DNA from 3 places in the Promicromonospora sp. NPDC090134 genome. Region 1 is predicted to be linked to each of the others. Evidence: riboswitches for the same ligand, from Rfam matches in the RefSeq annotation. Region 1 holds a riboswitch; each other region holds the start of a gene.
The links. Region 1 has a riboswitch for cyclic di-AMP ahead of ACIPN7_RS15380 (C40 family peptidase). Riboswitches for the same ligand answer to the same signal wherever they lie in the genome.
Positions count from the first base shown of each region.

Region 1 (3,266 bases):
GACCTCCGTCGTGGCGCGCACCCCGGCGTCGGCCACGCGGTTCTCCGCCTCGACCAGGACGGCCTTGGCGCCCTCCTGGATCGTGGTGTCGTCCAGGGCGGCGTACCCGCCGTCGAGCGACGCGGCGGTGAACGACGGCAGTGAGTAGCTGCACACGATGTGCAGCGCCCAGCCCACGCGGTGCGCGTAGGCGGTAGCCCAGTCCAGCGCGTGCAGACTCGCGGCCGATCCGTCCACCCCGACCAGTACGACCTCGGATCGTGTCATCGCCAGTCCTTTCCTCAGCAGTGCATCTTTGCCCTCCAACGCTACCGGCGGGGCGCCCGTCGTGGGTATCCGGAGGCAAAAAGACGGCAGAAAAATGGCAAAGCAGAGCGCCTGCCCCGAACTACCGGACAGGCGCTCTGCTGCGGTACTGCGTGGCTGCGATCAGCCCAGGCGGATGAACGTGGGGTTCGACTGCCAGATGGTGCGGAAGTCGACCACGGTGCCCGGCTTCGACGCGTCGATCATGGTGTTGCCACCGGCGTAGATCGAGACGTGACCGGGGGTCCACATCAGGTCGCCCGGCTGGGCCTGCGACGCCGGCACCTGGGTGCCGTAGCCGGCCTGCGCCGACGAGGAGTGCGGCAGCGAGATGCCGAGCTGCGCGTACACGTAAGAAGTAAAGCCCGAGCAGTCGAAGCCGCTCGGGCTGGAGCCACCGGAGACGTACGGGACGCCGATGTAGCGGCTGGCGATGGAGATCACGGAGTTGCCGATCGCCGACGCGGGGATGTCGACGGACGAGGAAGCGGTCGACACGGCGGTGGCCGCGGCCTCTGCTGCCTCGGCGGCGGCGGCCTCAGCGGCCTCCTCGGCTTCCTGGGCGGCCAGCTCGGCCTGGTAGTCCTCGTTGTCGGCGGCCGAGACCACCGAGACGGCGGACTTCTCGACGCTCAGCTCGGCGTCGGGCGCGACGGTCACTACAGGGGCGTTCGACAGGGACTCACGGGCCTGGGACGTCAGCGCGTTGAGGTCCACCGAGTTCATCTTGGCGTGGCCGGTCTCCATCGGAGCGGCCTGCGCTGCCATCGCGCCACCGAACGTGGAGACCAGGAGCGCGCCACCTGCGGCGGCAACCGCGGTACGACGACCGACGGCGGCGTTCTGAGCAAGCTCGGTGAGCGGAGTCACGGGGCGTCGCGCAGCACGATGGCGTGCGCGGGTGGTACGTGCGGTCACGTATTACCTCTCCTTGTACGCCTTCGAGGTCAGCTGTCGGGTTCGGGTGGGAGAAATCACCCGGCCGTGCACTCCCGAAGGATTACCCGGCTTCACCCCGAGGACGCACCCTGGCGCCCGATGGTGGGTCCCCCGCCTCTGTCATGCGGTCGTCTTGGGGCCCCGGCCGGTGACAGAGTTCGGCGTCCGTCCGGAGACTCCCTCGGAATAAACTCCGCGGGAGCGGTCCGAACGTACCCGACGTCACCCCCGATGTCACGTTCCGGCAACGAATGTCATGGCGTGTCGGGAACGTGGCCTCACCTTTCCGACAAAGCGGATGGTTTGGGACACCCTCAGGCGGTCGCGACGAAGAGGTGGCGCGCCAGGTCCTCGCCGAGCTCCAGCGCGGTCCCGGCGCCGTCGACGGTCACCGTGTAGGTCCCGTCGCTGAGCTCGGCCGTGATCCGCGAGCCGGGCACGAGGCCGGCGTCGGACAGGCGGGCCAGCAGCTCGACGTCCGTCTGCAGCGGCTCCGCGATCCGGGTGAGGGACGCCGCGAGCGGCTCGCCCTTCACGCCCTTCTTGGCCGCCGCCTCGAACGCGGAGGGCAGCGAGATCACACCGCTGAGGAAGGGCACGTCCGTGTAGGCCTCGCCGAGCTCCGAGAGGCCGGGGATCGGGTTGCCGTACGGGTCGTGGTGCGGGTGGTCGAGCAGGCCGACGAGGCGCTTCTCCACGAGGTCGCTCATCACGTGCTCCCAGCGGCAGGCCTCGACGTGGACGTGCTCCCAGTCGAGCTTGATCACGTCCGTCAGCAGGCGCTCCGCGAGGCGGTGCTTGCGCATGACGCGCATCGCCTTGTCGTGCCCGAGCTCGGTGAGCTCCAGGTGGCGGTCCCCGGTCACGATCACGAGCCCGTCGCGCTCCATGCGCGCGACCGTCTGCGACACCGTCGGTCCGGAGTGCCCCAGGCGCTCCGCGATGCGCGCGCGCAGGGGGGTGATGCCCTCCTCGTCGAGCTCGTAGATCGTCTTGAGGTACATCTCGGTGGTGTCGATCAGATCCGTCACGTCAGCTCCCGTCATGCGCGCAGCCGTCCAGTCGCCCTGGGCTCGGCGCCCCGGGCGTCGGCCCAGGTTCTAGTCTAGTTCTGTGCCACTGACAATCCCGACACACCTGTTGCCCACCGACGGCCGTTTCGGCTCAGGCCCCTCCAAGGTGCGCCCGGGACAGGTCGATCATCTCGTGGCGAACGCCCACGTGCTCGGTACCTCGCACCGCCAGGCGCCCGTCAAGGACGTGGTCCGCCGCATTCGCGAGGGTGTCACGGAGCTGCTCGGCGCGCCCGACGGGTACGAGGTGGCCCTCGGCAACGGCGGCTCCACCGCCTTCTGGGACGTTGCCACGCTGTGCCTCGTGGAGCGCAAGGCGCAGCACGCGTCCTTCGGCGAGTTCGGCGCCAAGTTCGCCACCGCCACGTCGCGGGCACCCTTCCTCGAGCCGTCCCAGGTGATCGAGGCGGAGCCGGGCACGGTCGCCCACCTCGAGCCCGCCGACGACGTCGACACCTACGCCACCCCGCACAACGAGACCTCCACGGGGGCGATGGCCCCGGTGCTGCGCCCGTCCGGGCCGGACGGCGCCGTCGTGCTCACCGACGGGACGTCCGGCGCCGGCGCGCTGCCGGTCGACCTGCGCCAGACCGATGCCTACTACTTCGCCCCGCAGAAGGTGTTCGCGGCCGACGGCGGCCTGTGGCTGGCGGTCCTCTCCCCCGCGGCCGTCGAGCGCGCCGCGCGGATCGAGGCCTCGGGCCGCTGGGTGCCGGAGTTCCTGTCCCTTACCACCGCGATCCAGAACTCGCGCCTGGACCAGACCCTGAACACGCCGGCCATCGCGACGCTGCTGCTCCTGGCCGACCAGGTGGAGTGGCTCCTGGAGCAGGGCGGCCTGAAGTGGTCGGCCGAGCGGTGCGCGACGTCGGCCGAGACCCTCTACTCCTGGGCCGACGCCCGCCCGTGGGCGACGCCGTTCGTGCGGCGTCCGGAGGAGCGGTCCAC
Region 1 covers NZ_JBIVCZ010000005.1:150,195-153,460, reverse strand. Annotated here, with positions in the region: gene ACIPN7_RS15385 (universal stress protein) at 1-267, opposite strand, end outside; gene ACIPN7_RS15380 (C40 family peptidase) at 430-1,224, opposite strand; cyclic di-AMP (ydaO/yuaA leader) riboswitch at 1,227-1,419, opposite strand; gene ACIPN7_RS15375 (iron dependent repressor, metal binding and dimerization domain protein) at 1,560-2,276, opposite strand; gene serC (phosphoserine transaminase) at 2,359-3,266, shown strand, end outside.

Region 2 (3,266 bases), on a different contig from region 1:
GACGCTGAGCGGCGGCATCGGCTGGAAGGTCCGCCGGTACGGGCTGGCCCTGGACAACGTCGTGGCCGCCCAGGTGGTCACCGCCGACGGCGCGGTCGTGACCGCGAGCGCCGACGAGCACCCGGACCTGTTCTGGGCGATCCGTGGCGGCGGCGGCAACTTCGGCGTCGTGACGTCGTTCGACTTCGCGGCGCACCGCACCACGCGCGTCTTCTTCGGCAAGGTCTCGTTCCCCGCGGCCGAGGCCGCGACCGTGCTCCAGGGCTGGGCGGACTACCTGCGCACCGCGCCGGAGGAGCTCACGTCCATCGCCAACCTCGCCAACCCGTTCGCAGGCGGGCCGGAGGCCCCGGTGGAGATCCACGTGGCCTTCGACGGCGACGACCCGGACGCCGCGGCCCGCGCGCTGGAGCCCCTCCGCGCGCTCGGGACGGTCGTCGCGGACGACGTCGAGCTGATGGCCTACGCGGACGTCCTGGTGGAGGGCGCGACGCCGCCGCCCGGCATCCACGTGGTGGCCCACGACGGCCTCGTGGACCGGGAGTCGGTCGCGGAGACCCTGCGGATCCTCACCGAGGCCGGCACGTCGCCGGGTGCGCCGTCGATCTCGATCCGGAGCCTCGGCGGCGCGATGTCCCGGGTGCCGGGCGATGCCACCGCCTACGCCCACCGGGGCGCGGAACTCATGGTCACGACCTTCGCCGGGGGCCCGGCACCCGTGATCGAGGCCGCGCGGCCGGTGCTGGACGGGCTCTGGGGCCGGCTCGCTCCGTATCTCAGCGGGGCGTACGCGAACTTCCTCACGACAGCGGATGAGACGGACGTCACAGACGTCTACCCGAAGTCGACCTACGAGCGGCTCGCGTCGGTCAAGCGGCGGTACGACCCGGACAACCTGTTCGCCCGCAACCACAATGTGCGACCTGGACAGATGTCCTAGTCGGGACCTTCGGCCCGGTGGGCGCCGTCCTCGATCCGGACGGCGCCCACCGCATTAGCGCAGGTCGGACATTCCGGTCAATAGCTCCAGCGCGGGCCGGGATGTCCGTAACGCGATCGTGACTTTCGCGCTGAGGCGGGCTACGGTCGGTCCCGCTCACGGGGAATTCCGTGGGCACTCGTGGTGGACGCCGAGCCCTGTCACCGCCGCGAGATCTGCTCTGAACAGATGACAGGGACGGGGGAACCAAGTACGTGGGCACCGCGAGGTGCCCTTGGGGTGAAGCCGCACCAGCACGACGCGGCCGGGTCATTCTCCGATCCGAATCCGACAGCTCACCTCGTAGGCGCCGGGAGAAAATGCTGTGACCACACGCATGCCCGGGCGCCATCGTGCTGCCCACCCACCCATCACCCCGCTGACACCCATCTCGCGCGCCGCTGCCCGCGGCATCTCCGCAACCGCCCGCCGTGGCGCGGTCGTCGCCGCCGGATCGGGTCTGCTCGTCTCGCTCCTCGCCATCCCGGCCAACGCCGCCCCGGCGAACGACCCCAGCACGAACACGGCCGAGCTCGAGGCCGTGCGTGACGTCGTCCAGGACGCCGCGCAGAAGCCGACCGACGTCGAGGTGGCCACCGCCGCCCTGACCACGGCGAAGGTGGACACCGCCCCCGCCGTGAAGGTCGCCGCCGACAGCGAGTTCGCGCTGGAGTCCGGCACCATCAAGGTGACGCCGGCCCCCGAGCCGGAGCCCGAGCCCGAGCCGGAGCCGGAGCCCGAGCCCGTCGTCGAGGCCGAGCCCGCCGCGGCCGAGCCTGCGGCGGCCCCCGCCGCCGAGGAGCCCGAGGAGAAGGCTGCCCCGGCCGCCACCTCCGGGTCCAAGATCGTCGACATCGCCATGCAGTACCTCGGCGTCCCCTACGTCTGGGCCGGTGCGACCCCCGCCGGGTTCGACTGCTCGGGCTTCACGTCCTACGTCTACGCCCAGGTCGGCATCACCCTGCCGCACTCCTCGGCGGAGCAGCGCTACTCCGGCACCGAGGTCTCGGTCGCCGACGCGCTGCCGGGCGACATCATCTGGTCCCCGGGCCACGTCGCCATCTACGCGGGCGACGGCATGCAGATCGAGGCGCCGGTCCCCGGACAGACCGTCCGGTACACCGAGATCTGGCAGGACAACCCGGTCTACCTCCGGATCGGCTGACACACCCGGGTCGGCTCCGTCCGACACCGGTTCACGAAGGGCCCGCACCAGGACGGTGCGGGCCCTTCGTGCGTCGTGGCAGGATCACCACCATGAGCAGCGCGCCCACGAGCGTCGAGACCAATGCCCTGAACACCATCGACGAGGCCGAACGGCGCGGTTCGCCGCGCAACCTGTTCTGGCCGTGGTTCGGGGCCAACGTCTCGGTGCTCGGGCTCGGGTACGGCTCCTACCTGTTGGGGTTCGCCGTGTCGTTCTGGCAGGCGGTCGTGGTCGGCACCATCGGCATCGTGGTGTCGTTCCTGTTCTGCGGGTTCATCTCCCTGGCCGGCAAGCGCGGGTCGGCGCCCACCATGGTGCTGTCCCGGGCCGCGTTCGGCGTGCGGGGCAACAAGCTGCCGTCGCTGCTGTCGTGGATCCTCACGGTCGGCTGGGAGACGGTGCTCGTCGCGCTGGCGACGCTCGCGACCTCGACCGTGCTCGGCACGCTCGGCTGGGGCGGCGGCACGGTCACCAAGGTCGTGGCCCTCGTGGTGGTGGCGGGCATCGTGGTGGTCGCGGGCGTCTTCGGGTTCGACCTCGTCATGCGGCTCCAGGTCGTCATCACGGTGCTGACCGCCGTGCTCACCGTCGTCTACATCGTGCTGGTGCTCGACCACATCGACTGGGCCACGGTCGCCGCCATCCCCGCCGGAGGCAGCCCGCAGGTGATCGGCGGGCTCGTGTTCATGATGACCGGCTTCGGGCTGGGCTGGGTCAACATGGCCGCCGACTACTCGCGCTACCTGCCGCGCTCCGCCTCGGGGCGCGGCATCGTCGGGTGGACCACGCTGGGCGCCTCGCTGGCCCCCGTCGTGCTGCTCGTGTTCGGCCTGCTGCTCGCCGGCTCCGACCCCGTGCTCAACGAGGCGATCGGCGCCGACCCGATCGGGGCGCTGTCCACGATCCTGCCCACCTGGTTCCTCATCCCGTTCATCGTGGTCGCCCTCGCCGGGCTGATCGGCGGCGCCGCCCTCGACATCTACTCCTCCGGGCTCGCGCTGCTCTCCCTGGGGCTGCCCGCGCCGCGCTGGGTGGCCGCCGCGATCGACGGCGCCCTCATGGTCGTCGGCGCGATCTACG
Region 2 covers NZ_JBIVCZ010000002.1:308,144-311,409, forward strand. Annotated here, with positions in the region: gene ACIPN7_RS07825 (FAD-binding oxidoreductase) at 1-940, shown strand, start outside; cyclic di-AMP (ydaO/yuaA leader) riboswitch at 1,135-1,303, shown strand; gene ACIPN7_RS07830 (C40 family peptidase) at 1,305-2,144, shown strand; gene ACIPN7_RS07835 (purine-cytosine permease family protein) at 2,237-3,266, shown strand, end outside.
Region 2: another riboswitch for cyclic di-AMP. It lies ahead of ACIPN7_RS07830 (C40 family peptidase); the one in region 1 lies ahead of ACIPN7_RS15380 (C40 family peptidase).

Region 3 (3,266 bases), on a different contig from region 1:
AGCTGCCCGGTCTGCCAGCCCAAGCCCCGCGGCCTCTGACCTCGCTCCACCCCTCGCCCCACCGTCGAGTGCTGGGTACGTGTCGCTTCCGAGCGGCCGGAACCACCCATACCCAGCACTCGACGAGGGCGGGAGGTGGGTCAGCGGGTGGCTACGTTGCGGAGGGCGTCGCCCGCGCGCCAGGCCGTGAGCTGTTCGGCCAGGAACCGGGCCGCGCCGCGGGGCCGGCCGCCCGCGACGTGCGGCGTGAGGATCAGGTTCGGCACGTCCCACAGCGGCGAGTCGGCGGGCAGCGGCTCGGTCTCCATGACGTCGAGCGCCGCGCCGGCGAGCCGGCCGGAGCGCAGGGCGTCCTCCAGGGCGGCCTCGTCCACGGTCGCGCCGCGGCCGACGTTGACGAAGCGGGCGGTCGGCGGCAGCAGGCCGAGCAGCCGGGCGTCCAGGATGTGCCGGGTCGCGGGCACGGCCGGCAGCAGCGAGACGAGCAGGTCGGTCTCGGCCAGCAGCGCGTCGAGGCCGCCGGCGTCGACCACGGGGTAGCCGGAGCGCTCGCCCGCCCGCGAGGCCACGCCCGTGACCTGCGCGCCGAGCGCGGTCAGCAGCGGCGCCAGGCGCAGGGCGATGGACCCGAAGCCCCAGATCGTCACGCGCGCGCCGTCGAGCGAGTACTCGAGGCCGGTGACGCCGTCGGCCTGGGCGAACGCGATCTCCTTGGCCCAGCGGTGCTCCCGCTGCGCGGCCAGGGACACGTCGATCCGGCGGACCGACGCCAGGATCAGGGCCAGCGCGTGCTCGGTCACGGTGTCGTCGTGCAGGGACTGCCCGGAGGAGATGACGACGTCGGGGGCGAACCCGGAGCGCAGCGCGACGTCCGGACCCGCCGACAGGGTCTGCACCCAGCGCAGGCCGGTCAGCCGCTCGGCGGCGTCGGCCACGATCTTGGGCGGGCTGGACCAGGTGACGAGCAGCTCGGCGTCGGTGTGCTCGGCGGGGATCGGCTCGTTCATCGCGTAGGTGGCGACGGTGTCGGTGCCGCCGGGCGCGAAGGAGGCTCCGCCGTCGGGCAGCAGGGACGGGAAGTCGAGGTCGAAGGGCACGTCCGGTACGAGGATCTTCACGCCGGGGACGTTACCCGACCGGGGCCACGAAGCAGAGCGCCCGTCCGGCCCGCCGAGGAGGTTCCTCGGGACGGCCGGACGGGCGCTCCGACGTGTGATGCGGGAGGCGTCAGCCCGTCACCCGGATGAAGACCGGGTTGGTCTGCCACATCTCCGTGTAGTGCACGGGAACGCCCTCCTGCTGGGCCTCGACGACCATGCCGTCGCCCGCGTAGAGCGAGACGTGGCCGGACGTCCAGACGATGTCGCCCGGCTGGGCCTCCGCGGCGGAGACCTGGTAGCCGACGGTCGACATCGAGGCCGAGCTGTGCGGGAGGCTGACCCCGAGCTGAGCGTAGACGTACTGGATGAGCCCGGAGCAGTCGAAGCCGCTGGGGGAGGCTCCGCCCCACACGTAGGGCACGCCCACGTACTCGAGGGCGAGGTTGACGGCCTGCTGCCCCAGGTCCGCGGAGGACTCGGACGCTGCCGCCGCGGCGGCCTCGGCCTCGGCGGCGGCTGCCGCAGCGGCCTCGGCGGCGGCCTTCGCCTCCGCCTCTGCCTGCGCCTTGGCTTCCGCCTCGGCCTTGGCGCGAGCCTCCGCCTCAGCCTTCGCCTTGGCCTCGGCGATGCCGGCCTCGGTCTCGGCGTACGGGGTCACGGTGACGCGACCCTTCTCGGCCTGGAAGTCGGCGTCGCGGGCGACCTCGACCTTGGTCACGAGGTTCTCGGCGAGACCCGCACGGGTCTTGGTGTCGAACGTCTTGTTGGCGAGCGTGGTCTGGGTGTGGGACTCGGCAGGCGCGGTGTGGGCGGTCTGGGTGAAGACCGACGCGAGCATGCCGGACGTGACGACCGCGATGGCGCCGGTACGGGCGGCATTCTCGGCTGCTGTCTGGCTCAGAGCGGTGAAGGGGGTGAGAGCGGGGCCCTCGGCGCGGTGCCGCCCCCGGTTGCTGGGTCGGTTTGCCTGGTCGTCCGCCCAGTCGTGGGTGCGGTCGGTGAGTACGGTCACCAGTGATCTCCTCGGACGCCTACGAGGTGAGCTGTCGGGTTCGGATGGGGAGAGCGATCACCCGGCCTCACAAGGAGGCTTCACCCCGAGGACACTCGCGTGCCCGGCTTACCTGGTTCCCCCGCCCCTGTCACGTTCTGGCTGCTCAGGACCGGTGACAGGATTCGGCGTCCGGGCCTGGACCTCCCCGTTGCTGGAGCGGCGAGATCGACCGTACTCGTCCGTTGCGGAAATGTCACGATTGGGTCACATACCGTCTTGTGATGGAACGTTCCTGGCAATGAGTGCCGCGTGTCACCATGGCGTGCATGCCCGATTCCCTGCTCGACCCCCTGCGCGCCCGGTACGACGTCGTCGTCGTGGGCGGCGGTCACAACGGCCTCACCGCGGCGGCCTATGCGGCCCGCGGCGGGCGCTCGGTCCTCGTCCTGGAGCGCGCCGACCACGTGGGCGGCGCCGCCGTCTCGGCCCGGCCGTTCCCCGGTGTGGACGCCCGCCTGTCGCGCTACTCCTACCTCGTATCGCTCCTCCCGCGCCGGATCGTCGACGAGCTCGGCCTGCCGGTCCGTCTCGTCCGGCGCCGCTGGTCGTCGTACACCCCCGTGGCCGACGGCGGCCTGCTGGTCGACACCCAGGACGACGCCGCCACCCGCGCCTCGTTCCGGCGCCTCACCGGCTCCGAGGCCGACTTCGAGGCGTGGGGCCGGTTCTACGCGATGACCGCCGAGGTGGCCCGCCGCCTCGCCCCGACGCTCACCGAGCCCCTGCTCCCGCGCTCCGCCGTGCGGCACCTCGTGGCCGACGGCGTGGGCGAGGAGGCCTGGCGCGCGCTCTTCGAGGAGCCCCTCGGTGAGGTAATACGCCGCACCTTCGCCGACGACGTCGTGCGGGGCGTCGCTGCCACCGACGGCCTGATCGGCACGTTCGCCGACGTCGACGAGCCGTCCCTGCGGCAGAACCGCTGCTTCCTGTACCACGTCATCGGCAACGGGACGGGGGACTGGGACGTGCCGGTGGGCGGCATGGGCGCCGTCTCCGGCGCCTTGCGCGACGCCGCGGTGGCGGCCGGCGCCACGATCGTCACCTCGGCGACCGTCACCGCCGTCGACCCCGGGGCCGTGGGGGCCGAGGTGGCCTGGACCGACGCCGACGGG
Region 3 covers NZ_JBIVCZ010000007.1:173,704-176,969, forward strand. Annotated here, with positions in the region: gene mutM (bifunctional DNA-formamidopyrimidine glycosylase/DNA-(apurinic or apyrimidinic site) lyase) at 1-39, shown strand, start outside; gene ACIPN7_RS19670 (NAD(P)-dependent oxidoreductase) at 141-1,118, opposite strand; gene ACIPN7_RS19675 (C40 family peptidase) at 1,228-2,112, opposite strand; cyclic di-AMP (ydaO/yuaA leader) riboswitch at 2,113-2,292, opposite strand; gene ACIPN7_RS19680 (phytoene desaturase family protein) at 2,421-3,266, shown strand, end outside.
Region 3: another riboswitch for cyclic di-AMP. It lies ahead of ACIPN7_RS19675 (C40 family peptidase); the one in region 1 lies ahead of ACIPN7_RS15380 (C40 family peptidase).